2 regions of the Promicromonospora vindobonensis genome follow, and region 2 is predicted to be linked to the other one. Evidence: predicted binding sites of a transcription regulator. Region 2 holds the regulator's gene; the other holds the start of a gene.

Region 1 (15,163 bases), on a different contig from region 2:
TACGTGCGCAAGGACACGGTCAAGGGCGGCACCTTCGCGGAGCTCGTCGCCGCACCCGTGCGCACCCTGGCCAAGAAGCCGTCGTCCCTGAGCTTCGAGGAGGCGGCAGCGGTACCGCTGGCCGGCCTCACCGCCTACCAGGCGATCCGGCGCGCCGGGGTCCAGGAGGGCCAGACCGTGCTGGTGCACGCAGCGGCAGGCGGCGTCGGCGCGTTCGGCGTGCAGCTCGCCAAGGCGCTGGGCGCGCGCGTCATCGGCACCGCGAGCGAGGGCAACCACGATTTCCTGCGCGCGCTCGGGGCGGAGCCCGTTACCTATGGCGACGGCCTGGCCGACCGGGTCCGCGCGATCGCGCCGGACGGCGTCGACGTCGCCCTCGACTTCGCCGGGGGCGACGCCGTCGCCACCAGCGCGGAGCTCCTGGCCGACGGCGGCACCATCGCCTCGATCGCCGACGCCACCGCCCGCACCGAGCACGGCGGGCACTACGTCTGGGTGCGCCCCTCCACCGAGGACCTCGACGCGCTCACCGCGCTCTTCGACGCCGGCACGCTGTCGGTCGAGATCGCTCAGGTCTTCGACCTGGCCGACGCGGCGGCCGCGCACCGGGCCAACGAGACCGGCCACACGCGCGGCAAGGTGGTCGTGCGCGTCTAACGGGGTGACGGGCCCACTGTGGTCGGTAGAACGTCAGGTGATCGGCACTCCCGGGCTGCCGATCACCTGACGTTCTGCCGACCACCCGCCGGGCCCGTCCGGTCACTCGCCGGCTGGCGTGGACTGCTTGTCGACCTCGGCGGGCGAACGGAGGATGCAGAACTCGTTCCCCTCCGGGTCGGCGAGCACCACCCAGCCCGTGCCGGGTCCGTACTGGCCGCGCCGGTCGGCCACCACGGTGGCCCCGTGCGCGATCACCCGTTCGATCTCGGTGTCCCGCAGGTCCGCGCGCGGGCGCAGGTCGAGGTGGAGGCGGTTCTTCACCGACTTGCTCTCCGGGACCTCGATGAACAGGACGTTCGTGCCCTCGCCCGCCGGGTCGGCGATCATGCACTCGTCGTGGCCGGGCAGGTTCGGGTCGCCCGGCACGTCGTCGTAGCCGAGCACCGGTTTCCACCACTCGGAGAGCGAGTAGGCGTCGGAGCAGTCGATGGTCAGGTGCGAGATGAAGGAAGCCACCATCGGACCCTGGCACACCCGGATCGCGCACCCAAGGGATTTGGATCGTGTCCCCCGGATGGTCGGTAGAAGGTCAGGTGATCGGCAGCCCGGGACTGCCGATCACCTGACCTTCTGCCGAGTACTCGGGTGGCCTACCGACCACCTAGCCCGCCGCGGGCCGGCGGGGGCAGGAGGAGACGCCGCGGCGTCAGGGTGGCACCAACCTGCTCCGGCACATGGCGCAGCACCCGGGCGAGCGCCGGGCCCGCGCCGTCCGACGACGTCACCCGCACCACGCCCCAGCGTTCCTCCCGGAGATGATCCTCGCGGCGCTTCTCGTCGAACAGCGCACGACCGGCGTCGTGCCGAGGCCCCAGCGCCCCGGGGACGTACTTGACGCGCCCGTCGAACTCGGCCAGCAGCCGGAACGCCTCCCAGCCCAGGTCGGCCCGGAACTCACCGTGCGGCGTGCGTACCCTCAGCTGCGTGGTCGGTCGGGGCAGACCGGCCCGCAGGACCAGGTAGCGCAGCCAGGTCTCCCAGGCCGACTCGGCCCCCATGTCCGCCAGGTCGAGCACCAGGAGCGCCCGACGGCGGCCGCGCACGTCCCGCATCCCCGTGATGATCTCCCGCACGGCCCCGAGGTCGATCCCGAGGGCGAGCGCGTGGTCCACGATGACGAGCGCGAGCAACGGGTGCAGCGAGACGCAGCAGTCCGCGACGGTACGCGCCGGACTGGTCACCGGCACCCCGCCCAGGACGGTCCGTTCGTGATCGGCGAGCGTCAGAAGATGCCGCGCAACATCACTGGCGGACGCCGACGACGCCCGGTACGACTGGATGACGTGGACGCGCTCGGGCAGCTGCCACAGGCGTAACCCGTACAGCAGGGCCGCCGACTCGTGGCTCACCACGGCGCGGCGAATCTGGGAGCTCACGGCGACGACGCGTGCGACCGCCCTGTCCCGGGCGACCTCGTACCGGTCACCGGTCGGGTCCCGGCGACGGCGATAGGCACCCCGGCGGATCCTCTCCATCTTCTGGCCCCGCACGGCGCGGCGCAGCGCCTCGCGATCGTGCTCGCGGGCCAGGACGATCTCGGCTTCGTTCACCCCACGAGGTTCGCTCAGACCAGAGCCGGCGCGGCGCCCCTGCCGGGCGCCCTGTGCACAACCCGTCGAGATCAGCGCCTGTGGTCGCACTCGCGACGACCACCCGGCTGCTGGCCCGTGCAAGCAGGCCGGGCGAGTGATCGGTAGAACGTCAGGTGATCGGCAGTCCCGGGCTGCCGATCACCTGACCTTCTACCGATCACTCTTACCCGGGCGCAGCGCGGGCGGGCTTGCTCAGCCCGGGGAGGAGCGGCCGTGGCGCCAGTAGCCCACGAAGTCCACGTACGCCTTGGGCACTCCGCACTCATTCACCAGATACCGCCGCGCACCGGTGGCCAGCGACGCCTCACCGACCGTGAACGCATACACCTCGGGACCGAGACCGGCGAGGTCCAGGCCCCGCAGCTCCGCGAGCGCCGCCTGACCCGGGACAACGCCCGCGCCTACGCCAGCACCAGCACCGGCACCAGCACCAGCACCGGCACCCGCACCAGCGCCACCCACCGCGACGCCCGCAGCATCACCCGGGTCGTCGGACCGGACCACCCACCGCAGCTCGACGCCGGCCGGTGCCCGGACCTCCTGCCTGTCCGCGGCCGTGGGGACCTCGATGACCGCGATGCCACGGGCGTCCTCGGGGAGGGACTCGCAGATGCCCGCAACGGCTGGCAGCCCGGACTCGTCGGCCACGAGGAGTGTCCAGTCGTGCGCGTGGCGCGGGTCGTAGGAGATGCCCTGGTCGAGGATGCCGACCCGCAGACCCGGTTCGGCGGCCTGGGCGAAGCCGGCGCCCGGCCCCGGGCCGTGCTCGGCGGCGTTGCCGGAGCCGTGCTCGGCCAGCTCTTCTGGGCCGCCGTGGAGCACGAAGTCGACGTCGATCTCGTTCAGGTCGGGCCGCGCGGCGCGGACGGTGTAGTTGCGCACCCAGGGCCGCCGGGCCTTCGGCGTGGTGAGGTACTCGGCGTACCAGAGCCCTGACGTGCGCGTCGGCAGCCGCAGCATGTCCTGGCCGGCGCGCGGCAGAAACAGGCGGAACCACTGGTCGTAGCCGGCCGGTGTGAGCCGGGCGAGCTCGGCGCCGCCGAGGGTCACGCGCATCATGTTCGGGGTGACCCGCTTGGTGTTCACGACGTCGGCCATCACGACGTGCGGGTCGATCGCCTTGCGCCCCTTGTGTGCCATGCACTGAGGTTAGGCATACCTAAGTCGGTTTGACCAGGGTCTGGTCCGGATCGACCCGGCGCCTGTTCCGGATCCCCACGAAGGACAGCAGCCCACCGACCACGAGGAGCGCAGCCGTCACGACGAGCGCACGATGGAACGACGCGACGTCGAGCACACCGCCGGTGATGATGCCGGCGAACGCGACGGTCACCAGGCCCGCCACACGGGCCACGGCATTGTTCACCGCTGAGCCGATGCCGGCGTCATGGGTCGGGACGGCGCCGAGGATGGCCGCTGTCAGGGGCGCCACCGTGATCGCGAGGCCCAGCCCGAACACGAGCTGGCCGGGCAGCACCTGCGTGGGGTAGAAGGCCGTCTCGTCGATCGAGAGCATCAGGAGGTACCCGACCCCCGCCACGATCGGCCCCACCGTCATGAACAACCGCGGCCCGCGGCGGCCCGCCAGCGTGCCGAACCAGGCGGACAGCAGGATCATCGCGAACGTGGTCGGCAGCTGCGCCACCCCCGACCAGGTCGCGGAGTACCCGGCAACCTGCTGCAGGAACAGCGTGAGCACGAACCCGCCCAGCGAGAGCGCCCCGTAGATCGCGGTCGTGGCAAGGTTGCCCCACGCGAAGTTGCGCGCCCGGAACAGGCTCAGCGGGAGCATCGGGTCCGCCGCCCGCCGCTGGTAGAGGACGAACGCCACCAGCATCGCGGCGCCCGTGACGACCGGCACCAGGACACCGGGCGACGTCCACCCGAGCCGCTCCCCCTCGATGAGCCCGAACACGACACCCGCCAGGCCGAACGCGGCCAGCACCGCACCGGGAACGTCCACGCGGCGCCCGGGCTCGCCGGCCGCCGCCGGGACCCCGCGCAGCAGCCAGAGGGTCACGGCGATGACGGGCACGTTGATCCAGAACACCCAGCGCCAGGACACGAAGTCGACCAGGAGGCCGCCGACGAACGGGCCGACGATCATCGCGGCGGTCGTCCACGAGGTCCACCGGCCGATCGCACGAGCCTGCGCCTCGCCGCTGAACGTCGCGACGATCAGGGCGAGCGAGCTCGGCACCAGCAGGGCGCCCGCCACCCCCTGGAGGGCGCGCGCGATGACGAGGACCAGACCGGTCGGCGCGAGCGCGCACAACACCGAGGCGGCAGCGAACCCGACGAGCCCGACCGCCAGCACGCGGCGCCGCCCGTAGACGTCGGACACCGAGCCGGCCACGAGCATCAGCGCGCCCAGCGTCACCAGGTACGCGTCGACCACCCACTGCTGCAGGGCCAGCCCAGCGACGCCGGGCCCCCCGAGCTCCCGCGCGATGGCGGGCAGCGCGACGCTCACCACGGTGCCGTCGAGGAACGACACGAACGAGCCGAGGATGGCGACGAGGAGCACCCGTCTCTGGAGCGTGGTCACGGCCACACGCTATGCCCAGCCACCGACACGCGCCCCGGTGCGGCCGGCGGCTTCGTCCCTCGCCGAAGATCCGGCACCATCAGGTCATGGACCTGACGATCCGGCCTGCGACCCCCGACGACGCGACAGCCTGCGCCGACATCTACGGCCACTACGTGCGCCACACCCACGTCAGCTTCGAGTCGGACCCGCCGAGCAGCGAGGAGATGGCCCGCCGTATCGCGAGCTGTTCGGCCCGTCACGCATGGCTCGTCGCGCAGGACGCCGCAGGGCAGGACGTCGTCGGCTTCGCCTACGGCGCGCCGTACTCCGCGCGCGAGGCCTACCGCTGGTCGGTCGAGACCAGCGTCTACCTGGAGGTCGGCCGACGCCGGACGGGGGCCGGCCGGGCGCTGTACGAGGCACTCTTCGAGCGGCTGGCCGAGCGCGGCTACCGCCGTCTGGTGGCGGGTCTGGCGCTGCCGAACGACGCCAGCCTCGGCCTGCACCGCGCACTGGGCTTCGAGGTGGTGGGCACGCTCAGGGGGATCGGCTGGAAGCACGGCCGGTGGCACGACGTCATGCGCCTACAGAAGGACCTCGTGCCCGGCCTCGACGGCGCACCGCCGACCGGCGAGCCCACGTGACGAGCGAGCCCGCCTGAACCAGGCGCTGACCCGAACTACCTGCTCAGGGCGCCGTCGTCAAGCCCGCGCTGCGATCATCGCGCGCCGCCGGTTCACGGCAGGATCCGTCCATGGACAGCACCGTCCGCGTCGCGACACCAGACGACGCCGCAGCCTGCGCCGCGATCTACGCACCCTTCGTCGCCGACTCGGCGGCGACCTTCGAGACCAGCCCGCCGGACGCCCGCGCGATGACGCGCCGCATCGAACGGTTCTTCGGCCGGGAGACGTGGCTGGTGCTCGAGACGGAGGGCGCCGTGGCCGGCTTCGCCTACGCCAAGCCGTTCGCGGACCGCCCGACGTTCCGCTGGACTCTCGAGACCAACGTCTACGTCGCGGCCGACCACCAGCGGCGTGGTGGCGGCCGCGCCCTCTACGACACGCTCCTGGCGCGTCTCGCACACCGCGGGTACCACCGCGCCGTCGCGAGCATCGTGCTGCCGAACGACCCCGCCATCGCGCTGCACGAGGCGGCGGGCTTTCACCGGGCGGGTACGTTCGAGAAGATCGGCTGGAAGCTGGGCCAGTGGCACGACGCCGTGCTCTTCCAGCGCGACCTCGTGTCCGACGACGGGATCACCCCCGGCGACCGCACCGCTGACGCCGAGCTGCCAGGCCTGCTCACGCCCGAGCCGCTCGAGGTCACGCGTACCCCGTTGCTCCGGCCCCACCCGGCGGAGGAACTGGTCGCCTACTTCGGCGACTGAGCCGGAGGCGCAGCGGAGGGTGGGGGCCGAGGAACGAGGCACGCGCCCGGAGCGGAGCCGCAGGCTCAGTCGCCATGAACGGAGCCTGAACCCGTTCGCCCAACGCCCCCAGCACCGGACACGTCTAAGGTCGGCTGCATGGGTATCACCGTGCGCCCCGTCGAGTACGCCGACCAGCCGGACTACACCCGCCTCGGCAGCGAGGCGTTCGGTACGCCGGAGGGCGGGCGCCCCGTGCCGACCCCCGAGGAGTGGGCAGCATCCGGTTTCCGGGAGTGGGCAGCGTTCGACGGCGACGGCATGGCCGCCCGCCTGCGGGTGTACGGGTTCACGTCGTGGTTCCACGGCGCGCGGGTCCCGACGGCAGGGATCGCGGGGGTCGCCGTCGAGCCGGAGCGCCGCGGCTCTGGCCACCTCGGCCGGCTGTTCGCCACGGCCCTCGGCGAAGCGCGCGAGCGCGGCGAGGCGATCTCCACGCTCTACCCGAGCGCACCGGGCATCTACCGCGGCCTCGGCTACGAGGTGGTCGGCTCGTTCGACGACGTCGACGTCCCGCTGCCGGAGCTGGGTCGCGTGGCGGCGCCCAGCGGCATCGTCACCCGGCGGGCGGGAGTCGCCGACTTCGACGCCGTCACGGCCGTCCACCGCACGTGGGCCGCCGCGCAGAACGGCCCGGTCTCGCGGGCGGAGAAGCCCTTCTGGACCCCGCCCGAGAAGTTCTTCGCCGACTACACGGGCGTCACGCTGGCCGTGGACGGCTCCGGTGAGGTGGTCGGCTTCGCGAGCTGGCTCCGCGGCGAGGGGTTCACGCCGTCGAGCGCCGTCATGGAGGTCGACGACCTCATCGCCCTGACGCCCGACGCCGCGCGCGCCCTGTGGCGCACGCTCGGCAGCTTCTCGACGGTGGTGGGCACGGCGCGCGTGTCGACGTCGGGCCTGGATCCCGCCTGGCTGGTGCTGCCCAGCCTGACCACGACGGTCCACTCGGCCCACCCCTACATGCTCCGGGTGCTGGACGTCGCCGGGGCGCTGGGCGGCGTGCGGTCGCCCCTCGAGGGTGCGCGCGTCCCGTTCGCGGTGCGCGGCGCTCCGGACCTCGACGGCGCCTGGACCCTCACGGTGTCCGACGGCGTCACTCGTGTCGCGCGCGACACCGTCGCCCTCGAGGACGCGCACCACGAGCGGCCGGTCCTGAGCCCGAACGGGCTGGCGCTGCTCTACGCGGGGGCGCAGTCGGCGGGCAACCTGCGGTTCGCGGGCGCCCTGACCGGTCCGCCGGAGCACGACGCCGTCCTGACCGCGCTGTTCTCGGGCCGCCAGGTCCACGTCCGCGACTACTTCTGACGCGCACGTGTTCGTACCGCGCACGTGAACTTCATACTGGGCACGTGAACATCCCGGTCGCCTGGTCCGTCGTCCTGATCCTCACCGCCGCGTGGAACCTGCTCATCTGGCCGCGGTTCTGGCAGCGCATCGTCGCCGACCCCCGGTCCCGCGACGCGAACGGCAGGGCGACGACGTTCCTCACCGTGCACACCGTCCTGATCGCGGTGTCCCTCGCCCTGGCTCTGGCGGTCGGGGTGCTGGGCGTGCTGACCCTGCTCTGAGCCGCCCAGGGCCACCCCCGGGCCGCGCCCGCCGGCTGCTCCGGGCGGCGGCCTATTGCCACCATACCTTGAGGTAGGTATGGTGCATCCATGAGCACGGACACCGCACGCGACCGCCTCGTCGGCGCCGCACAGGATCTCTTCGCCGTCCAGGGCGTCGGGCCGACGAGCCCGCGCGCCGTGCTGGCGGCGTCCGGTGTCGGGCAGGGCAGCCTGTACCACCACTTCCCCACCAAGCACGACCTCGCCGTCGCGGCCGTCGGCGCCACCGTCGACCAGACGCTCGCCCGGGCGATGCGCACCCTCGGCAGCGACGCCCCGGCGATCGAACGCCTGGTCGCCTACCTCGAGCGGCCACGCGACGCGCTCGCCGGCTGCAGGATCGGCCGCCTCACCGCCGAGCAGGCGGTGATGGACGACGAGGGCCTGCGCGACGTGGTCGACGCCTACTTCGTGCGGCTGCTCGGGGTCCTCACCGGCATCTTTCGCGAGACGGGCCTGCCCGACGACGTCGCCGGCGACCGCGCGCACGCCGCCCTCGCGATCATCCAGGGCGGGTTCGTCCTGGCCCGCGCCACGCAGGACCCGGACGCGCTGGCCGCTGCGGTGCGCGGCTTCGTGGGCCTGCTGACCCAGAAGGAGCACCCATGACCCTCCGCGAGCGCCTGCGCGCGCTGCCCACCTTCGCCCGGCCGGGGCTGCCGGTCTTCGACCCGGACGCCGCGCCCCCCCACGCCGCACGAGCTGTTCGTCGCCTGGCTGGAGGACGCGATCGAGGCGGACGTGCTCGCCGCGCACGCCGCGACCCTCTCGACCGCCGACGCCGCCGGGCACGTCCACGCGCGGACGCTGCTCGTCAAGGACGTGACGGTGGACGGCTGGTGGTTCGCCTCGCAGTCCACGAGCCCGAAGGGGCGCGACCTGGCGGCCAACCCGCATGCCGCCCTGACGTTCTTCTGGCCGGAGCTGGGCCGCCAGGTCAAGGTGACGGGGAGCGCGGCGCCGGCAGGGCCGGAGGCGAGCCGCGCCGACTTCCTCGCACGCCCGGACGCCTCTCGTGCCGCCGGCCTGGTCAACCACCAGAGCGAGCCGCTGGCCTCCCGGCAGGAGTATGACCGGGCCTTCGCCGAGGCCCTGCGTGCCGTCAGCGCCGACCGGGACCTGACCGCGCCGGACTGGACGGCCTACGTGGTCACGCCGACGGAGGTCGAGTTCTGGCAGGCGCCCGACGACGGCCCCCACACCCGCCTGCTCTACCGCGCGGACGCCGCCGGCTGGAGCAGGGGCTTGCTGTGGCCCTGAACCCGGCCCTGAACCCCGCACACCACCACTTCCTCGACGGAGAGAGACACCGATGACCACGAGCACGAGCACCGACACCATCTCGCACGCCCTGGCCGACTCGACTGCGGGGCTCCAGGCCCTGCTGGCCGCCGTCGGGCACCTGACCGAGGAGGACGTCGCAGCGCCGTCGCCCCTGGCGGGCTGGACCCGCGGGCACGTCCTGTCCCACATCGCGGGGATCGGCGGCGCGATGCTCGGCCAGGCACAGGCCGCTGAGCGCGGCGAGGTGGTGCCCGTCTACGCGAGCCCGGAGGCCCGCAACGCCATCATCGAGGAGGGCGCCGGGCGCACGCCCGCCGAGCACGTCGCGGTCCTGGAGCGCCTCAGCGGGGACCTGGCACGGACCTGGCCCGAGCCGGGCTCTGCGCTCTGGGACGCGCCGAGCGGGTACCGCGGCGGGCCGCTGTCCGGCTGCCTGCTCGCCTGGTGGCGAGAGGTCCGGATCCACTCGGTCGACGCGCTGGCCGGCACGCCGCAGGCCTTCGGGTACGAGACCTGGGACGACGCCCTGTGCGCGCACCTGCGTGAGTTCCTGGCCGTCCGGCTGCCCGACGGCGTGTCCGTCGCCGACCTCGACGGGGAGCCCCGTGACGTCGTGGCGTGGCTGGCCGGGCGTGTCCCCGCTGCGCCGCTGCGCGGTGAGCTGCCGGAGCTCGGGCCGTGGCCGTCCGCCGCGCCGGCCCGGTGACCCCGGGCACCACCAGGTGAGCAGAGCGGGACGGGCGCCGGCGTGAGCGAGGTCACGGACGGCACCACGTGATTCGTGCCACAGCGCTCGTTCCGCTTTTCACAAGCCCGCTAATGTTCTTGACGTGACTTCTTACCTCCAGACAGCCCCGCGTCCCTCCGAAGAGGTCGATGTCGCGCTGATCGGCGGAGGGATCATGAGTGCCACCCTCGGCGCGCTGCTCACGATCCTCGAGCCGACCTGGCGTATCGGAATCTACGAGCGTCTCGACGAGGTCGCACAAGAGTCGTCGAACCCGTGGAACAACGCGGGCACCGGCCATGCCGCGCTCTGCGAGCTGAACTACACGCCGGAGCGCAAGGACGGCTCGGTCGACATCTCCAAGGCGGTGACGATCAACGAGCAGTTCCACACCTCCCGCGAGTTCTGGAACCACCTCCTGACCGCCGGCCTGATGGAGGGCACGGACTTCATCAACGTCACGCCGCACATGACGTTCGTGCGCGGCGCCGACAACGTGGACTTCCTGCGCCGCCGCTACGAGGCGCTGAGCGTGCACCCGCTGTTCAGCGACATGGAGTTCAGCTCGGACCCCGAGGTCATCGGGCAGTGGACGCCGCTGATGACCCAGGACCGCGACGCCGACGAGCCGATCGCGGCCACGCGCGCCGCAGCGGGGACCGACGTCGACTTCGGGTCGCTCACCAAGAAGCTCGTCGAGTTCGCAACGGCGCACAACACCGAGCTGCACCTGAACCACGAGGTCCGGGGCCTGAAGAAGCTGCGGGACGGCCGCTGGCGCCTGAACCTGCACGACCGTTCCTGGAACGCCGGCACCCGCCGTCGTACCGTCCGGGCGAAGTTCGTCTTCGTCGGCGCCGGTGGCGGCGCGCTGCCGCTGCTGCAGGCTTCCGGCATCAAGGAGGCGCGCGGTTACGGCGGCTTCCCGATCTCCGGCGAGTTCCTCCGCACGGACAACCCGGCCATCGTGTCCCAGCACCAGGCCAAGGTCTACGGCAAGGCCGACGTCGGCGCGCCGCCCATGTCGGTGCCGCACCTGGACACGCGCATCGTCGACGGCAAGAGCTACCTCATGTTCGGCCCGTACGCCGGGTTCAGCCCGAACTACCTGAAGAAGGGCAAGTACCTCGGCCTGATCACGTCGCTGCGCCTGCACAACATCGGCACGATGCTCGGCGTCGCCGCGAAGAACATGGACCTCACCGGCTACCTGGTCGGCCAGGTGGTGGCCGCTCCGGAGACCAAGTTCCACGAGCTGCAGCGCTTCATGCCGACCGCGCAGCCCGGCGACTGGGAGCAGATCACCGCCGGCCAGCGCGTCCAGGTGATGAAGTGGGTCAAGGGCAAGGGCGGCGTGCTGGAGTTCGGCACCGAGGTCGTCGCGGCCCAGGACGGCACCATCGCCGGCCTGCTGGGCGCGTCCCCCGGCGCCTCGACCGCCGTCGCCGCCATGACCGGGCTGCTGGAGCGCTGCTTCCCCGCCAAGTACGACGAGTGGAAGCCGCAGCTCACCTCGATGATGCCGAGCCTCGGCGGCGTCGACTACGACACGGCGGAGCTCGCCGCCGACCGTGTCGCGGCAGGCGCCTGACCCCTCCCCTCCCCCGGGAAGCAGCAGCGCCGAACGAACGGAGGAGCAGTCGCTTCATCGGCCTCGATGGAGCGGCTGCTCCTCCGTTGGGCAACTCCGGGCTCAGCGGGTGACGAGGCCCGCGAGACGGGCAGCCCAACGGGCGAGCAGCGCGTCGACCGTCTCGATCGCGATCGCGGTGCGCGGCATGCGCGCCCGCACCGCGACCCCGTCGTCGGTGCGGGACACCCAGAGCTGGAGGTCGTCGGCGCGGGTGGCTGCCGAGACGTGGTGCGCCCGCCGCCCCGCCGACGCGGCATGTCCCGGGAGCCGCCGGTAGTCCAGGTACGACACCTGGAAGATGTCCACCCGCGGGAACCGCAGCGGCTGCGGCAGGGTCTCCACCACCTGTTCGAGCGGCACGGCCGACAGCTCGCGCGCGGCGCGCACGGCCTTGCCCGTGGCGGCGAGGGCCGCGTCCGTGACGGTGTCGCCCCCTGCGGCGGCGGCCTCGATGCGCACCGGCACCGTGGTCGTGTGCCAGCCGACGCTCCGGCGCGCTGCGGTGTCGGCCCGGGTGTGTACCGGGAGGAGCGTCTCCAGGACGGTAGGCCCCCCGAGGTCGGCGACGGCGGCGGCGAGCGCGGCCAGCACGGCGGCCGACGTCGACGCGCCGGCCGACCTGGCGCGCGCGGCGATCGTGTCGGCGGCGGAGGCGTCGGCGAGCGGGCGCACGACGGTGCGCTGGGCCACCCGTTCGCCGTCGGGCACACCGAGCGGCAACGGGAACGTGGGCAGGGCCCAGCCACGGTCGCGGAGGAAGCCGTGCCAGGTCGCGAGCCGCGGGTCGTCGGCGCCGACGGGTGCCGGAACGGCCGGCGGGCCTGCCGGCTCGGCTCGCTGCGGAGCGGCTCGGCCTGCGGCCGCCGGGGGTGCCGGTTCGCCCGCTGCCAGGAGGGCTGTGCCGCGCGCCGGCAGGGTGGCCCTCGCCAGGGCCGCTACGCCCGGCGCGGCCGAGCGCAGGGCGGGCAGACCCGCGGCGCGCCCCGTGTGCTCGCCGTAGAGCGCGGCCAGGTCGTCGACGACGACGGTGGTCGACCAGGCGTCGGTGTGCAGGTGGTCCATGCCGAGCACGATCGTCGACCGGTCGGGGCGGCTGACCGCCGCCGGCAGGAACGCCGGGTACCCGAACGGTGCGCAGCGGCGGCCGAGCTCGCCCACCAGGTGCTCGCGGGTGGCCTCGACGGTTCCGGTGACCGGGCCGTCCTGACGGAGCCAGACGAGCGCACGGGGCTCGTGCAGCACGAGGCCCACACCCGCCGGCCGGCGGACCGCCTCGGCCGACAGCCCGGCATGCCGGGTCACGAGGTCGCGGAAGGCGGCTTCCAACGCGTCCTCGTCGACCGGGCCGTCGACGTCGAACGCGGCGGTGATCCAGACGCTCGGCTCACCGGCGGCGGCCCCGAGGAGGTGGTTGCGCTGGTTGTAGGTGAGGGATGCCGGAGCGGGCGGCAGCGTCCCGCCCGGCAGCACGTCCCAGGTGACCACCCGGCCCGGCGCCGGCTCCCAGAGCTCAGCCGAGACGACCCGCACCGGTCGCCTCCAGCCGCTCGCGCGCGGCGCCGCCGGCCGCCGCCTCGAACGTGGCGGTCAGCTCGGCGAGGTAGCGGTCGACGGCGGCCTGCGCCGCTGGGACGTCCGGCGTCTGCGTGACGAGGTAGAGCCGCTCGTGGTCGCGGTTCAGCCACAGGGACGCGTTGGCGGTCCGGCCCTCCCCGGTGAAGTGCAGGCCCCTGTCGTAGGCGGGCCGCCCGACGCCGGGGAACCGCCTCAGGTCCAGGTAGCTGATCAGCTGCGGGCTGCCGAGGGAGGCGGGGTCGAGCACGCCGTCGGCCAGCATGACGCCGAGCGCGGCGTGCACCGGGACGGCGGCCACCTTTCTGGCCTGCCGGAACGCCGCGTTCGCCGTTGGCAGCACGTCGGTGAAGGACGCCGGGACACCGCTGTCGGCCACCGGGAACGTGACCGGGGCGAAGTTGCACAGCCAGCCCTGCGTGGTCTCGAACCCGGGCCCGCGCGTGCCGACCACGGTGACGCCGAACCAGTCGGTGGCACCGGTCAGCCGGGCGTCCGTGAGCGCGATCCCCGCGAACACGGCGCCGGTGAAGCGGGCGCCGTGGGCGGCGGCCAGCTCGTCCAGGCGCGCGAGGCCGTCGGCGTCGAGCAGGGTCGTGGACCGGATCCGCACGGGCGCCGTCTCGCCAGGGGCCAGCCCGAGGTCCAGCGCGAAGCCGGGCAGCCGGCCGCCGTGCGCGGTCACGGCATCGGCCCATGCCCGGATCTCCGGGGCGTCCGCAGGGGTCGCCGCGGCGAGGACGTGCTCGGCCCGCGCATGGTCGAGGAACGAGCCGGCGGTGTCGGGTCCGGTCTCCGGCGGGCTCGGCCGACGCCCGCCGCCCTGCCCTGGCGCGCCACCCTGCCCGCTGACCCGCTCCTCCGCGTACAGCTCCTCGATCTCGCTGAGCACCATCAGCTGCGACGCGCCGTCGGTGAACGCGTGGTCGCAGCCCCAGAACAGGCCGAACCCGTCGTCGTCGGCCACGGCCCCGAGGACGAACGGCGCCCAGGAGTCGGGACGGCACGCGAGGTCGAACGTCTCGGTCAGGTGCGCGGTGACCCAGTCGCCCCACGGGCGACCGGGTGCGGGCGAGGACGCGGGGACCTCGACCGCCTCGAAGCCGACGGCCTCGGCAGGCACCAGGTGACGCACCGGGGCGCCGCCGTCGGCGCAGCTGTCGACGTCGAACCAGGTGCGCAGTCCCTCGTGCCGCCGGACCAGCCGGGTCAGCGCGCGGGCGAGGGCGGGCACGTCGAGCACGCCGTCGAGATGGGTCGCGGTGCCGGTCCAGGCGCGGTGCCGCCCGTCGGCCGCCCGCCGAGCGGCGAAGGCGCGCAGGTGGTCGCCCTGGAGGAACGACGGCGGCCCGGGGTCCACCGGGGCCGACGCAGCGGCGGCGAGCGCCTCCGCCGTCGGCCGCAGGTGCAGCACCTGCCCTGGCCGTGTGGCCCACGTGCCCAGCGCGCCGAGGATCATGCGACCGCCTCCCGCACACCGTCCGACCCGAAGGCCCGGAAGTACCCGCGCAGCTCCTCGATCAGCGCGTCCGTCGCGGAGTGCGCCTCGGGCGTGTCCGGGTACCTGGTGGAGACGTTGAGCCCGTCGTGGGTGCGCAGGAACCACAGGTAGAGCTCGTCAGTGCCGTACGCGGGGCTGCGCAGGGTCCTGGCGTGCCAGGTGCTCCAGCGTTCCGCCCCTGGCACGAACCGGGTGTCGACGTACGACACGGCGAAGTGCGGGCTGTCGGTGATGCCGCCCAGCTCCGCGATCCGCGCGAACGAGTACCGCACCAGGGGCTTTCCGGCCAGGACCGCTGCGTGCACGCGCTCGACGGTGGCGGTCAGCGCGGTGCCGTCGACCAGGCGTGCCGGACCGCCCTGGCCGGAGTCGACGTCACGCAGGACCGGGTCCACGCCGTCGAGGTCGAGGTCGACGGGGCACAGGCCCACGTACCAGCCGACGGCCGCCGCGTGCTGCGGCGCGTACCGGGTGTGCATCGGCAGGACGAACCGCAGCCGGTCGAGGCCGTGCACCTGTCGCGCGGCGTGGGCGAACGCGGCCAGGACCCCGGACTGCGCCGAGG
Region 2 (15,163 bases):
ACGGGCTGCGGGAACACCGAGCGGGCGGATCCGTCGGGCTCGACCTCCGCCGTGGGCAGGAAGTAGCCGACGAGCCCGATCTGCTCGAGCCCAGGGGACACGTCGGGCACCTTGACCACGCCGCGGGACGTGTACATCGTGTCCTGCGGGACGAAGGTCACGCGGCCGGAGAAGGCGAGCTCGCCCTCGGCGTCGCGCACCGTGATGTCGGGCGCGAACCCGTTGCCCTGCAGGTAGATCTTGGCGCCGTCCACGACGAGCGGGTGGTTCACCTTCACGGTCTCTGGCCGCTGCTCGCCGGAGGGCTCCGTGACGGTCACGTAGGCCGTGAAGTCACGCGCCTGCGCGAAGGCCACCGTGTCGCTCGCGAACTCCGACACGAACCTGTCGAGCGTCATGGAGAACGGCATCAGGGACTCCGGCCGGAACCACGAGCCCTTCTCGAAGGTGTCGTAGTCGACGACCGCGTTGGCGAACCCGCGGCCCTCCGTGACGATCGCCTGGCCGCGGTAGTGCAGCAGCTGGCCCGTCGCCACCGACACGAGCAGGCCGACCAGGGCGAGGTGGAACACCAGGTTCCCGGTCTCCCGCAGGTAGCCACGCTCGGCGCTCACGGTGGCCGACGCAGGGCGCACGCCTCTGGCGGGCTCCTCACCACGGTCGACACGGAAGGTGGGCAGCCAGGAGATCTTGCCGCGCAGGCGGGCCGCGACGGCGTCGGCGGCCTCCTCCGGCGAGGCGTCGGTGGTTGCCGACGCCTTGGCCGGGAACCGGTCGAACCGGAACGGCACGCGAGGCGGGCGCCCGCGCAGGGCGCGGTAGTGGGCCATCGACCGCGGCAGGATGCAGCCCACCAGCGACACGAACAGCAGGATGTAGATCGCGGAGAACCAGACCGAGGTGTAGACGTCGAAGAACCCGGCCCTGTCGAGCCACTCGCCGGCCGTCGGGTGGTCGGCGAGGTACTCGATCACGCCTGCCGCGTCCTGGTTGCGCTGCGGGAGCACGGACCCGGGCACCGCTGCGACGGCGAGCAGCATGAGCAGCATGAGCGCCACGCGCATCGACGTGAGCTGGCGCCACATCCAGCGCAGGGTTCCCACCAGGCCCAGCGCTGGCGCGCTGGGCCGGCTCGGCCGCGGCTGCTCCTCGCCCGACGCCGGAGCGCCCCGCGCAGGCTCACCCTGCGTGAACTCGTCGGCTATCCCCTCGGGGACGTACCTACCCTCCTCGGCCATCAGATCACCGTCTCGAATCCGCCGATCCAGAGCTGCATGGCCCCGGTCAGCCGCGTCCACAGCCCGGTGACCAGCAGCAGCCCGACCAGCACCAGCATTCCGCCACCGATCCGCAGCGCCGCGAGGCGGTGCCTGCGCAGGAAGTCCAGCATCCGCTCGGAGCTCTGCAGCCCCAGGGCGACGAGCAGGAACGGCACGCCAAGGCCCACGCAGTACGCGACGCCGAGGAGCGCGCCGCGGCCCGCCGACGCCTCGTCGATCGCGAGCGCCTGCACGGCGCCGAGGGTGGGGCCGATGCAGGGCGTCCAGCCGAGCCCGAACACGACGCCGAGGAGGGGCGCGCCCCACAGGCCCGCGCGCGGGGTCATGTGGATCCTGGCCTCACGCTGCAGGAACGGGACGGCGCCGAGGAACCCGAGGCCGAGCAGGATCACCACGGCGCCGAGCACGCGGGTGATGACGTCCTCCCAGCGCACCAGGTAGGTCCCCAGGCTGCCGAACGCGGCGCCGAACGAGACGAACACGACGGTGAAGCCGAGCACGAACAGTGCGACGCCGCCGACGACGCGGCCGCGGGCGGGCTTGACGCGGGTGCTCACGGCCCCGGCCGTGGTGTTCATCGAGGCGGCAGCCATGCCGCTCACGTAGCCGATGTAGCCCGGCACCAGCGGAAGCACGCACGGCGAGGCGAACGAGACCAGACCGGCCAGCACGGCCACCGGTACCGCCAGCAGGAGGGATCCGCTGAACGCGGTGCTCGCGAGGCCGTCGCCGACGGCGGTCGCGACGGCGCCGAGAGGACTGCCGGGAAGCATCAGGCGGCCTCCGCCAGGACCTCGTCGATCAGCGCCTCGAGCGTGGAGTGCTCCGCCTGCCCGATGACGCGTGCAGCGACGTTGCCCTCCTGGTCCAGCACCACGGTGGTGGGCACGGCCTGCAGCGGCACGACGCCGTTCAGGCCGGCGATCACGACGCCCGTGCGGTCCTCGATGCTCGGGTACGGCACCTCGAACGTGCGCTGGAACGCCAGGGCGGCACCGGCGTCGTCCTCCGTGTTGATGCCGAGGAACTGCACGTCGTCCTTGGAGTTCGCGAGGTCCACGAGGTCGGGCGCCTCGGCGCGGCATGGCGCGCACGAGGCGTACCAGGTGTTCACGACCACCACGTCACCCGCCCACTCGGCGGTGTCGACGTCGTCGCCCTCGAAGGCGGTGCCCGTGATCGCGACGGGACCCTTGCGCTCGCCGGGGTCGTAGGTCTGCACCGACCCGTCCCCCGACACGTATCCCTGCCCGACGACGTCGCCGGCGCCGGAGTCCTCCGGCGAGCACGCCGTGAGTGCCGCGACGAGGCCGATGACGATACCGACAGCTACCACTACCTGAACGACCTTGAAGGCCTTGCCCCGCATCACGCGCCGGCGACCTTGCTCGCGCCGTCGTACAGCTCCGCGGCGGGTTCCGTGTAGTGCAGGCCCACGAACCGGTCGTCCTCGAAGCTCAGGGACGTCAGGGAGGCGAGGTTGCACTGGCGGCTGCGCGGGTCGTGCCAGAGCTGGCCGCCCTCGAACGACCGGCGGGTGAGCCACACCGGCAGCTGGTGGCTGACGAGCACGATCTCGTGGCCCTCCGCGGCTCGGCGCGCGTCCTCGACGGCGCTGCGCATGCGCTCGACCTGGTGCGTGTACGGCTCGCCCCAGGACGGGCGGAACGGGTTCCACATGTACGGCCAGTTCCGCGGGCTCTTGAGCGCGCCGCCGCCGTCCCCGACGGGGAGGCCCTCGAACCGGTTGCCCGCCTCGATGATGCGGTCGTCCGTCGCGAGGTCCAGGCCGAAGCTCTGCACAAGGGGCGCTGCGGTCTCCTGCGCGCGCTGCAGCGGGGAGGCGACGACCTTGATCACGTCCCGGCCGGCGTTCGTGAGGTGGTCGGCGACGATCTTCGCCATCGCCTGGCCACGGTCGGAGAGGCGGTAGCCGGGCAGCCGCCCGTACAGGACACCGTCGGGGTTGTACACCTCGCCGTGACGCAGCAGGTGAACCGTCGTGGAAACCATGGCGCCCAGTCTCGCACCCGACCCTGGGTGCCTGTGACCTCGAACGGGTGTGGATTGCCGTATCTCACACCGATCCGCGCCCGCAGGCCCTCGGACGGAGGGCGGCGGTCGCTCACCATGGGGTGAAATCCGAAGATCGGGATAAAACCGCCCTGACGACCTCTTGACCTTTAACGTTTAAGCCGCTTAACGTCTCCGCCAGTTTCACCATCGCCGCTGAAACGATTCAAGGGAGATCCCGATGTCGCTCGCCCTTCGCGCTCCACGATCCCGGAGCGCCCGGCTGTTCAGCCCGTTCCTCGTCCTCGCCCTTCTCGTCCCGCTGGCGGCGGCGCCACCAGCCGCCGGTATCCCCGCGCTCGAACCCACCGGTCCAGCCCTGGCCGTGACGGCGCCGACCGTGGACCGCCGCACCGACCCGACCGGGATCCTGCCGACGGATCCGGTCAGGTTCTCGTGGCAGCTCGACACCGACCGGCGCGGCGTCGTGCAGCGGGCCTACCAGGTGCGCGTCTGGGCCGGCGAGACCAGCTCGGGCAGAGCCATGTGGGACTCCGGCCGGGTCACCTCTGACCAGTCCGTGGACGTGCCGTACGGCGGCCCGGACCTCACCGCCCAGAGCGAGTACACCTGGTCGGTCCGGGCCTGGGACGACGACGACAACGCCTCCCGGTGGAGCACGCCGGCGCACTTCGAGACCGCGCTCGCCGACGCCGCAGCCTGGACCGGGCAGTGGATCGGCAAGGACACGTCCCAGGTCGGCGACGAATGGACGGACTACACCGTCTCGGTGACGGCGTCGCGCATCGAGGGTGCGCTGGGGATCTACGTCCGCGGCTCGGACCGGGCCAACGCGTACATGTGGCAGCTCAGCGAGACCGGGCACGCACTGCGTCCGCACGTGAAGGTGAACAACGGATACACCGTGCTCGACGCGGCGCCCTTCTCCGCGGACCTCGACCTCGCCGACCAGCACGAGTACACCCTCGAGGTGGCGGGAGACACCCTGACCACACGCGTCGACGGCGAGGTCGTGGACACCCGGACCGACGCGACCCACGCGGCGGCGGGCCTCGTGGGCCTCCGCACGAGCGGGGGCGAGTCCGCGCTCGTGCACGACATCAGCGTCACGACCCCGGACGGCGACAGCCTGCTGGACGCCACGTTCCCCGGCGACGAGCACGAGCTGTCCGACGGGCGGGCCACCCCCGACGGGCTGGCGGTGAGCGAGGGCGACGAGCCGTGGGCCGAGCAGTCGACCGACGTCCAGCTCCTACGGACGGAGTTCGACCTGCCGGACGTCCCGGTGACCAGCGCACGCGTCTACGCGACGGCGCGCGGACTGTACGAGCTCGAGCTGGACGGCACCGCGGTCGGAGACCACCAGCTCGCCCCCGGGTGGACGGACTACGAGGACCGGATCCAGTACCAGACCTACGACGTCACCGACCTGCTCCGCCCCGGCACCAACGTGCTCGGGGCGCAGCTCGCGAAGGGCTGGTTCGCCGGCCGCATCGCCCAGGCCGGATCGGAGCGGTACGGCACCACGCCGAGCCTGCTCGCCCAGCTCCGGGTCGAGCTGGCCGACGGGACCACCCGGACCATCACGACCGGGGACGACTGGTCGGTCGGGGAGAGCCCGATCCGCACGTCCGACCTCCTGGACGGCGAGGGCTTCGACGCGCGCGCCGCGCACGACACCGACGGGTGGTCGTCCCCCGGCTTCGACGCGACGGGCTGGGAGCCCGCCGACGTCATCGAGCCGCCGGCAGCCGAGCTCGTGCCGCAGCAGGACCAGCCGGTCCGGGTGCTCGAGGAGCTGGGCGCCACGGCACTCCCGTCCCCTTCCGAGGGTGTCCACCTCTACGACCTGGGGCAGAACATGGTGGGCCACGTCCGCGCCCGGCTCACCGGGGCCCCAGGCACGACGGCGACCCTCCGGTTCGGCGAGGTCCTCAACCCCGACGGGACCCTGTACACCGACAACCTGCGCACCGCGAAGGTCACCGACACCTACACCTTCGACGAGTCGGGGACCGGCGTCGTCGAGCCGACCTTCACGTCGCACGGGTTCCGGTTCGTCGAGATCACCGGGGTCACCGAGGCGCCGGCGCCCGCCGACGTCGTCGGCGTGGTGGTCAGCACCGACACCGAGGAGTCCAGCGAGCTGTCGACGGGCTCTGCCATGGTCGACCAGCTCGACAGCAACATCCGGTGGGGCCGGCGCGGCAACTTCCTCTCCATCCCGACCGACACCCCGGCCCGTGACGAGCGGCTCGGCTGGACCGGTGACATCAACGTGTTCGGCGAGACCGCCGCGTACACGGCCGACTCGCGCGAGTTCCTCCGCAAGTGGCTGCGCGACCTGCGCGACAGCCAGCGGGCCGACGGCGCCTTCCCCGGCTTCGCGCCGATCATCCCCGGCCACTCCGACGGCGGGATGGGCACCGCCGGCTGGGGCGACGCCGGCGTGCACGTGCCATGGACCCTCTGGCGCGCCTACGGCGACACCGACGTCGTCGAGGAGAACTACGAGGCGATGCGGCGCTACGTCGACTACCTGCACGCCGACTCCGAGGACTGGATCCGCGACGAGGGCGGCTACCTGGACTGGGTGAACCTCGACGACCCGACCGAGGCCGGCGTGGTCTCCACCGCCTTCATGGCCAAGAGCACGCAGGAGCTCGCCGAGATGGCCCGCGCCATCGGCCGGACGGCGGACGCCGACGCGTACGACACCGCCTTCGCGGAGATCCGGGCCGCCTACCAGCGGGAGTTCGTCGCCGACGACGGCACCGTGAGGTCCGACAGCCAGACGTCGTACGTCCTGACGATCACGCACGGCCTGATGCCCGACGAGCTCGAGGACGAGGTGGCGGCGAAGTTCCTCGCGAGCCTCGAACGGCGCGACCGGCACCTGTCCGTCGGCTTCCTCGGCGTCGAGGGGCTGCTGCCCGCCCTGTCCCAGATCGGGCGGGACGACGTCGCCTTCGAGATGCTCCAGCACGAGGACTACCCGTCGTGGGGCTACGAGATCGCGAACGGCGCGACGACCGTGTGGGAGCGGTGGAACTCCATCCTGCCGGACGGCTCGTTCCACGACCCGGGGATGAACTCGTTCAACCACTACGCGTACGGCGCCGTCGGCCGGTGGATGTACGGGACCATGGCCGGCGTCCGCTCGCTGGAGCCGGGCTACCGCAGGTCGCTCGTCGCGCCCCGGGTCGACGAACGCGTCGGGCACGTCGACTACCGCCTGGACACCCCGTACGGCGCGGTCGAGAGCGGGTGGGACGTCGAGGGAGACCGCCTGGAGCTGACCGTGACGGTGCCCGCCAACACCACGGCGGAGATCCGGGTGCCCGCCACGTCGCGGCACGCCGTGCTCGAGTCCGGCACACCGGTCGCCCGGGTGCGGGGTGTCGAGTTCGAGCGCATGGTCGACGGTGCGGCCGCCTTCAGCGTGGGCTCCGGGACGTACCGGTTCGTGGTGGACGAGGCGCTGGGCGACCTCGGCGACGCCCTGCAGGGCCTGGCCGAGCTCGGGGACGCCGTCGACGACGCGCGGGCCGACGGCCACCTGACCCGGTCGCAGGCCGCTCGCCTCGGCCGGCTGGCCGACGGCGCCGACCGGGACACCGCGCTGGCCTGGTCGGCCTACCTCCGCTCCGACGACGACGCTCCGGCGCACGTCCACGCGGCCCTTGCCGACGTCGGCGAGCTCAGGACCGCGATCGAGGACGCCGTCGGGAACGGGCTGCCCGAGACCGTCGCCGAGTCCCTGCTCACCGCCACCTCCGCTGTGGCCACCACCCTCGCGGATGCCTCGGGGGCGCTGCTCGGGGCGCGCGCGGAGCTGGCGGTTCCCGACGGGACCGCCCTGCCTGGGTCGGTCGTCCCGGTCGAGCTGAGCCTTGCGAACACCGGACGGCAGGCCCTCCTGCGGCCCGAGGTCGAGCTCGCCCTGCCGGACGGCTGGACGGCGACCCCGGTGGGGCAGCTCCCCGACCGGGTGGAACCGGGGACGACCGCGGTGCAGCGCCTCGACGTGTCGCTGCCCGCAGGGCTCGCGGCGGGCAGGGCAGAGCTCGCCGGGACGGTGGCCTACACCTACGGCGACTCGACGGCAGAGCTCCGGGTCGCCGGTGGGCTCTCCGTCGTGCCCGCCGTCGTGGTCGACTCCGCCCGGACGACGCCCGGCGCGGCGGGACCGGGAGACAGGGTCACCGTGCGTACCGCGATCGAGAACCGGTCGGCCGTGGAGCAGTCACGCACCGTGACGGTGACGGTCCCGGAGGGCTGGCCCGCACCCGAGCCCGCCGAGCTGACGCTGGCGCCCGGGGAGGCCGTCGACCACGAGGTGGAGGTCCGGGTCCCCGGGTCGGTCACCGGCGGTCCGACGTCGATCGGGGTCGCCGTCGGCGCGCACGACGACGAGTCGGCGCGGGCGACGCTGGACGTGCGCGTGCCGACGCCGCCTGCGGGCGTCGTCGACCATGTCGACGTCGGCGACGCCGCGTCGGAGGCGGCGCACGGGCTGACCGCCTCCCCCGGCTCGGGGACCAACGTCGAGGCGGGGCTCACCCGCAGGTACACGGGCGTCACCGGGGGCGACGGACACTTCGAGCTCGACCTCGACGTCCCGGCTGGTGAGGCGTTCGTGCTGACCGTCGTCGAGACCTACGACGGCGCGCAGCGCAAGACCTACGACGTCCTCGCCGACGGCACCCGGGTGCTGGGCAGGGACTACCGCAAGACGTCCGGCGGTGCCGGGACGGTCACGTACCGGTTGGTCGTCGAGCCGTCGGCGGCGACGGCGGACGGCGTGGTGCGGCTCCGGTTCGAGGACGTACCGGGCGACTACGACCCGTCGGTGGCCGACGTCTGGACCAGTACGCAGGAGGTCTAGCGACAACGCCTACCCAGCGATCCTGCCCGCATCTCCCCGGGGAGGCGGGCAGGATCGCTGGGTAGGCGCAGCCAACACCCGCTAGTCGCAGAGGGCCGTCAGGCCCTCCTCCGTTCCGCCGGAGAGCTTCGACGACTCGGCGACCTTGGCCATGATGCGGCCCAGCACGGCGAACTCCTCCGGCTCCAGCGCGTCCACCATGATGCGGCGCACCGCGGCCACATGGCCGGGGGCAGCGGTCTCGAGAGCCGCGTACCCGGCGTCGGTCATGGTGCAGTTCACGCCACGCCGGTCGCCCTCCGCCGCACGTCGCTCGACCAGGCCGCGTTGTTCCATGCGCGCGACGGTGTGCGTGAGCCTGCTGCGCGAGAGCACCAGGCCGTCGGCGAGAGCCGACATCCGCATGGTGCGCTCCGGTGCCTCCGAGAGCTGCACCAGCAGGCTGTACTCCCCGAGGGAGAGGTCGAGGGTCCGGTCGTGGACGGCACCGAGCGCCTCGACGAAGCGCGCGGTGCCCTCGAGGTAGTGCCGCCAGGAGCCCTGCTGCTCCTCGGTCAGCCAGCTGTCGCGCTGCTCGATCGTCTCTGCTGCCATGTTGCCCATCGCTTTCGTGCTTGCCGAGCCGCTCGTTCCACCGCCATCCGCGACCAGTGGAAACATGCTGTGGGAATACGTTACGGGACCGGCTATGTTAGATGTGATCGTGACTAGTTGATCTCTCAACTATCTACCCGAACCGCCGCACCGACAAGGAGCCTCACTCATGGCCACCTCCCTTCCCGCAGGTCTGACCACCGGCACGTACGACCTCGACCCGTCCCACACCACGGCCGCCTTCTCCGTCCGCCACGCGGGCATCGCGAAGGTCCGCGGCACCATCGGCGTGGCCTCCGGCACCATCACGGTGGGCGACGACCTGGAGTCGTCGAGCGTCACCGCCGAGCTGGACGCGGAGTCGGTCAACACGGGCGACGCCGGTCGCGACGGCCACCTGAAGAGCGCCGACTTCTGGCACGCCGAGGAGAACCCCGCCTGGACCTTCACGTCCACCGGCATCCGGCCCGAGGGCGACGCCTACATCATCTCGGGCGACCTGACCATCAACGGCGTCACCAAGGGCGTCGAGCTGGAGACCGAGTTCACCGGCACCGCCAAGGACCCGTTCGGCAACGACCGTGCCGGCTTCGAGGCCAGCCTCGAGATCAACCGCAAGGAGTTCGGCCTGACCTGGAACGCCTCGCTGGAGACCGGCGGCTTCCTGGTCGGCGACAAGGTCAAGATCACCCTGGACGTCAGCGCGATCGCCAAGGCCTGACCCGTCCCGGTGCGCCGACACCGGCGCCTCCCACTTCGCGTTCAGCAGGCTGCAGGCGACCGTAACCCCCCGGGGGTTATGGTCGCCTGGAGCCTGCTGAACCGCTGTCAGGGGCGGACCGTCGGCGGCCTTCTGACGCCAGCACCAGCCAGGTCACGAACCACGGGACGCCCCATGCTGCGGACAACACCGCCGCACGGCCGAGATCAGCCTCGGTGGCGATGTCACCGGCGTCGGCGAGGTCCGTCCCCGCGACGACCAGGTCAGTGTCCTCCGGATGCTGGACCACGGTGAACGTGCCGGCATACGGGGCGGGTGCGTCGGTCCACGTGCGCATCGGGGTGCCCGGCAGATAGGGGTCCTGGTGGTAGTCCAGGTGAACCTGCCTCGCGCCGTCGGCATGCTCGACGACAGCCCGCACCTTGACGTTCCGGCCGCCACGGCCCCTGCTGAACTCCGCGTCGTGAGCAGTGATCCGTACGCCGTCCGACGCCAGCTCCGCCAGCCGCGCACTCTGGTACGTCCCGTAGACGGCGCCGCCGACCAGGGGCAGAGCGAGCCCGAACACGGTGATCCAGACGGACATAGCAAGGCCGCGGGAGTGCGTGCCCCCTCCCGACGGCCGGTGCTCGCCACGGTCCTGGCCCCCGGTCCTCAGGAGGTCGTCGGCCCGACGGCTCGCCACCATCATGACTGCCCCGCCAAGAACTGCCGACGCCAGCACCACGCCCAGGACGATCGGCGCGGCGAACCGCGTCTCGTCGTAGCCGGCCAGGAGCTCGACGACGAAGAACCCCAGCGGCGCCAGGGCCGCGAGCATCCAGCCCCAGACCACACCTTGCCGAACGCTCCAGGGCAGTGTGACGAACGTCCTGGGCCTGCCGGCGAAGAGCTCCTCGTCCACGCCCTCTTCCGCTTCATCGGCGATCGCGGGCGGCCCGTGCCCGCGCCGCCCGCCTCCGTGCCTGGCATCGGCGCGGATCGCCGCGACCCGCGCCGCACGTTCTGCCCGGGTCAGGTCCTCTCCCGCGAAGCTGACGAGCCTGCCCGTCCGCGGGTCCACGTGCTCCACATCGACCGGTCCGGTGCCCTCGACGAGCGTGATGTATGCCGCCGCGTGCTCCCTCGCCGTTCGCGTGCTCGCCATGCTGTCGAGAACCCGCGCCGCAGTCACCCCGAACGCACCAGGAATGGCGAGCACCGCCGCGAAGATGGGCTGGTCAGCGCCCCACAGCAGCACCATGCCCACAACGAGGCCGACCATACCGACGCCCAGGCACCAGCTCCCGGCGGCGGAAAGACTCCGCGCGGAGACGCCCGACAGCATCCTTCGCCCGATCCTCGGGTGCCATCCGTCAGCCACTCACGTCCCCCGGTCCATCAGCTCGGTCAACAGGTCAGCCTGCTGTGTATAGCACCGCGCCCCACGTCACGGTGGGCCCCGACCCGAGAATCACCCGGCCCCGGTCGGACGTCGGACCGAACTCGCTCAGTTCGGTCCGATGACCTGAGATCGGTCAGTTAACCGACCGATCTCATCCCATCCGACCGATCTCACCGGTGTGGTGCAGCATCATCCGCGCCCGAGCAGCCTCAGAGCGCTGCGGCCCGGGTCGCCGCGTGGAACGCCAGGATCTGCAGCTCGCCACCGACGTCGACGGACCGCACCACCACGTCGTCCGGGACCTGGAGCGCTATGGGCGCGAAGTTCAGGATCTCGCGGACGCCCGCGCCGACGACGGCGTCGGCCACGTCCTGGGCACCATGACCCGGCAGCGCGAGCACGACCATGGTGACCCGCTCGCGGTGGATGACCTCGGCAACGGCGCGGACGTGCTCGACGGCCACTCCGGCCACCCGCGTGCCCACGACGTCGGGCGACGCGTCCAGCAGTGCCACCACCTGGAAGCCGCGCGTCGCGTACCCGGAGTAGTTCGCGAGCGCGTGCCCGAGGTTACCGATGCCGACGATCGCGAGCCGGTGCTCCGTCTCGAGCCCCAGGGCGACGGTGATGTACGAGGCGAGCGACTCGACGTCGTAGCCGACGCCGCGCGTGCCGAACGAACCCAGGTACGACAGGTCCTTGCGCAGCTGGGCCGAGCTCACGCCCGAGCGTTCGGCAAGCTCCGTCGACGAGGTGAGGCCCACCCCCTCGGCAGCGAGGTCGCGCAGGGCGCGCAGGTAGTACGGCAGCCTCCCTACGGTTGCTGCCGGAACTGTGCCGTCACTGAGTTCGACCACGTGCTGCTCCCCTCCCCGCGACCACTGTGTCGCGGGCGTACGCACACACTGCCGGGATGATCATGCCAGGAGGCGGGCCAGGCGCGCACCGTCCACGCGCCAGAATCCTTGCTGGACCCCGTCCACCTCGACCACGGGGACGTATTCCCCGTACTTCTCCCGCAGTGCGGGCGCGCTGTCGATGTCGACCTCGCGCCATTGGGCTCCGGCACCCTCGCACACCTGCACCACGACGGCTCGTGCGTCTTCGCACAGATGGCACGCCTCGCGTGTGTACAGGACTACCCGGGCTCCGGCAGGACTTGTCACGCCCCGAGGTTACGTCACGCGCGCGACGGCGAGCGGTCGGTGTCCGGCAGTCGTCGGTCCACCCACAGCGCACCCCACGCCAGGACGAGGAAGACGACGGCGACGAGCCCCGCGTTGGTCAGCGCACCGGGGTAGCCGAGCACGTTGACGTCGAGGAACGGGTACGGGTACCAGTCGGTCGCCGCGCCCCGGAGGAACGTGTAGACGAGCCAGGCGATCGGGTAGACGACCGACCACCACACGGTCCGCGCGGACACCCGTGGGCGCGGCCCCGCCCACAGCCAGACGATGACGGCGAACAGCGGTGCCAGGACGTGCAGCATCGTGTTGGAGACCAGGCCGGCCCCGGTCAGCTCGACGATGCCCCGCAGCACGGTGTTGTAGACGACGCCGGTGACGGCTATGCACAGCAGCGCGTCGAGGCGCAGCACGCGGAAGACCGGACCGTCCCGGCGCGGGTCCACCGCGAGCGCCAGCGAGACCCCGCCGATCAGCAGATTCGACTCGATGGTGAAATAGCTGAAGAGCCGGACGATGCGCTCGGCATGCGTCGGGGCCAGGCCTGGGCCCTCGACGATCGCCACGACGAGCTCGATGGCGAAGCCGCCGAGGGCGAACACCGCGACCAGCAGGTGCAGTGCTCGTGCCAGCGTGGCCCGTTCCGGCATCCTGCTCTCGTGCGTCACTCCCCGGTTTTATCACGGTCGGCCCCGCCCACCGGGTGGGGACTTGCGCGACGTGACACGCGGATAGAGTGACCTCCATGCCGTCGACGCACCCCTCGTCCGCCACTGCGGCGTTCTTCGACGTCGACAACACGATCATCCGCGGGGCGAGCGCCTTTCACCTGGCCAAGTCCGCTTATCAGCGCAAGTTCTTCGGCACGCGCGACATCCTGAGGTTCGCGGTGATCCAGGCGCGCTACCTGATGTGGGGCGAGAACAAGGAGCAGATCGACGAGGTGCGTCACCGCGCCCTGTCGCTCATCGCGGGCCGCAGCGTCGCGGAGATCGCCACCCTCGGCGAGGAGGTGTGGGACGCCGTCCTGTCCTTGCGGATCTATCCGGGCACGCGCCGCCTGCTCGACGAGCACATCGCGGCGGGTCACCAGGTCTGGCTCGTCACCGCTACCCCGGTGGAGGTCGCACAGCTCATCGCCCGCCGGCTGGGCGCCACGGGGGCGCTCGGCACCATCGCGGAGCACAAGGACGGGTTCTACACGGGCCGGCTCAACGGTGACCTCATGCACGGGCAGGCCAAGGCTGCGGCCATCGTCGAGCTGGCCGAGATCAACGACATCGACCTCGCCGAGAGCTACGCGTACGGGGACTCGCTGAACGACCTGCCGATGATGGGCGTGGTGGGCCACCCCTGCCCGATCAACCCCGACCTGCGGCTGCGCAGGCACGCGCAGGAGGTGGGCTGGCCGATCCGGGAGTTTCGCGGCCGGTCGCAGCGGGCGGCCGGGCGCGGGGTGCGGACCGCCTCGTGGGCCGGTGCCGCGTGGGTGCTCGGCCTGGTACTGCGCGCGGCGCGGCGCCGGCTCCAGGGCCGCTAGCTCTCCCCGAACCACGCTCCCGCAGACACGAAGAAGGCCCGGCCCCCACAGGGGGCCGGGCCTGCTCGTCACGCGCCAGAGGGCGCGCGCGTCACTTCTTGTTGCGGCGCTGGTGGCGCGTCTTACGAAGCAGCTTGCGGTGCTTCTTCTTCGCCATACGCTTGCGGCGCTTCTTGATGACGGAGCCCATAGGTCCTCGCAATGTTCGATCGGTCGGCGGCAGCCCGACGACGGGCCGCTCAGCGAAATGGTCCACGGTTGGTCCGGGACAGTGACGCCAGAGTGACGATGGCCGACCAACACGAAAGGGAGTCCGTTGCCTAGGCTACCTGGTCCAGCGCGCGCCCCGTAATCGGCGGGGGTGTGAGTTGCGCCGACCGGGACCTGGCGACCGGGTCACGGCCGCGCGGCGAACCGGTCCAGCAGTTCGGCGTGGCCCGAGCAGACGAGCAGGTCGTTGGCCGAGACGCGGGTCTCCGGCGTCGCGTAGACGAAGTCGACACCCGGTGACTTCACGCCGATCACGGTGACGCCGTACCGCCTACGGATGTTGGACTGGGCGAGCGTGAAGCCCTGCGTCTCCTTGGGCGGGCGCATCTTCACGATGGTGAACCCGTCCTCGACCTCGATGTAGTCGAGCAGCTTGCCGCTCACGAGGTGGGCCACGCGCGAACCGGCGTCGGCCTCCGGGAAGACGACGTGGTGCGCACCGATGCGGGTCAGGATCCGGCCGTGCTCCGCTGAGATCGCCTTGGCCCAGATCTGCGGCGTGCCTATGTCGACCAGGTTGCCCGTGATCAGCACCGACGCCTCGAGGGACGAGCCGACACCGACCACGGCCACGCCGAAGTCCTTGGCGCCGAGCTGCTCCAGCGCCTCCGGGTTGGACGCGTCGGCCTCCACCAGCGGCAGCCGGCCGGACCACTGTGCGACAAGGGTCGGGTCCTGCTCGACCGCCAGCACGTCCTGGCCCAGCCTGTCCAGGGTCCCGCCGATCGACGACCCGAACCGCCCTAGTCCGATCACGAGCACCCCAGCGTCACGCTCGGGCTTCTTCTCCGGCACGGTATTCCTCTCTGGCCACTTGTCAGACGTACGGGTCACGATAGTGACCTGCGGTCCGCCACGTCCTCATCCGATGTTGTCCTACGGTCGAGACCTGCGTTCCGGGCTCACCCGATGTTGTCTGTCGCGTGAGGCCTGCGTTCCGTTCCGGGCGAGTGCCTCGTTCCTCGGCCCTCACCCTGCACTGCACTCCGGCCTCACCCGATGATGGGTCGTTCCTCCGGGAAGCGTACGATGCGCCGCCGGTCGCGCAGCGCCAGCACCGCCACGACGGTCACCGCGCCGGTCCGCCCGACGAACATGAGCGCCGACAGCCAGTACTTGGCGGCGTCGGGCAGCCCCTGCGTGATCCCCGTGGACAGACCGACGGTCGCGAACGCCGACAGCACCTCGAACAGGACCTTGGACAGGCTGTGGTCGGTGAGCTCCAGCAGCGCGACGCAGGAGACCAGCACGATGGACGCCCCCGTGAA

Evidence for each region. The regulator Rex, encoded in region 2, represses fermentation and respiration genes when NADH is low (regulators of the CRP and FNR family bind a similar motif). The targets are predictions, from matches to a motif close to CTTGTGAANNNNTTCACAAG.
Region 1: mqo (malate dehydrogenase (quinone)) is a predicted target of Rex. The motif match lies at 9,958-9,977, and genes of this name have one in related genera.

Annotation. Positions count from the first base shown of each region.
Region 1 is NZ_JBHUOG010000001.1:848,805-863,967, forward strand. It holds gene ACFS27_RS04040 (NADP-dependent oxidoreductase) at 1-657, shown strand, start outside; gene ACFS27_RS04045 (VOC family protein) at 760-1,176, opposite strand; gene ACFS27_RS04050 (hypothetical protein) at 1,311-2,270, opposite strand; gene ACFS27_RS04055 (siderophore-interacting protein) at 2,505-3,452, opposite strand; gene ACFS27_RS04060 (DHA2 family efflux MFS transporter permease subunit) at 3,472-4,860, opposite strand; gene ACFS27_RS04065 (GNAT family N-acetyltransferase) at 4,947-5,486, shown strand; gene ACFS27_RS04070 (GNAT family N-acetyltransferase) at 5,597-6,232, shown strand; gene ACFS27_RS04075 (GNAT family N-acetyltransferase) at 6,371-7,576, shown strand; gene ACFS27_RS04080 (SCO4848 family membrane protein) at 7,621-7,839, shown strand; gene ACFS27_RS04085 (TetR/AcrR family transcriptional regulator) at 7,930-8,490, shown strand; gene ACFS27_RS04090 (pyridoxine/pyridoxamine 5'-phosphate oxidase) at 8,623-9,141, shown strand; gene ACFS27_RS04095 (maleylpyruvate isomerase family mycothiol-dependent enzyme) at 9,194-9,871, shown strand; gene mqo (malate dehydrogenase (quinone)) at 9,996-11,483, shown strand; gene ACFS27_RS04105 (hypothetical protein) at 11,586-13,055, opposite strand; gene ACFS27_RS04110 (hypothetical protein) at 13,036-14,556, opposite strand; gene ACFS27_RS04115 (condensation domain-containing protein) at 14,553-15,163, opposite strand, start outside.
Region 2 is NZ_JBHUOG010000002.1:3,387,129-3,402,291, forward strand. It holds gene resB (cytochrome c biogenesis protein ResB) at 1-1,238, opposite strand, end outside; gene ACFS27_RS28295 (cytochrome c biogenesis CcdA family protein) at 1,238-2,053, opposite strand; gene ACFS27_RS28300 (TlpA family protein disulfide reductase) at 2,053-2,649, opposite strand; gene ACFS27_RS28305 (histidine phosphatase family protein) at 2,649-3,293, opposite strand; gene ACFS27_RS28310 (family 78 glycoside hydrolase catalytic domain) at 3,535-8,202, shown strand; gene ACFS27_RS28315 (MarR family winged helix-turn-helix transcriptional regulator) at 8,284-8,796, opposite strand; gene ACFS27_RS28320 (YceI family protein) at 8,966-9,517, shown strand; gene ACFS27_RS28325 (hypothetical protein) at 9,594-10,781, opposite strand; gene ACFS27_RS28330 (redox-sensing transcriptional repressor Rex) at 11,111-11,758, opposite strand; gene ACFS27_RS28335 (glutaredoxin family protein) at 11,819-12,067, opposite strand; gene ACFS27_RS28340 (Pr6Pr family membrane protein) at 12,082-12,753, opposite strand; gene ACFS27_RS28345 (HAD family hydrolase) at 12,831-13,625, shown strand; gene ACFS27_RS28350 (30S ribosomal protein bS22) at 13,717-13,815, opposite strand; gene ACFS27_RS28355 (potassium channel family protein) at 14,022-14,690, opposite strand; gene ACFS27_RS28360 (TrkH family potassium uptake protein) at 14,888-15,163, opposite strand, start outside.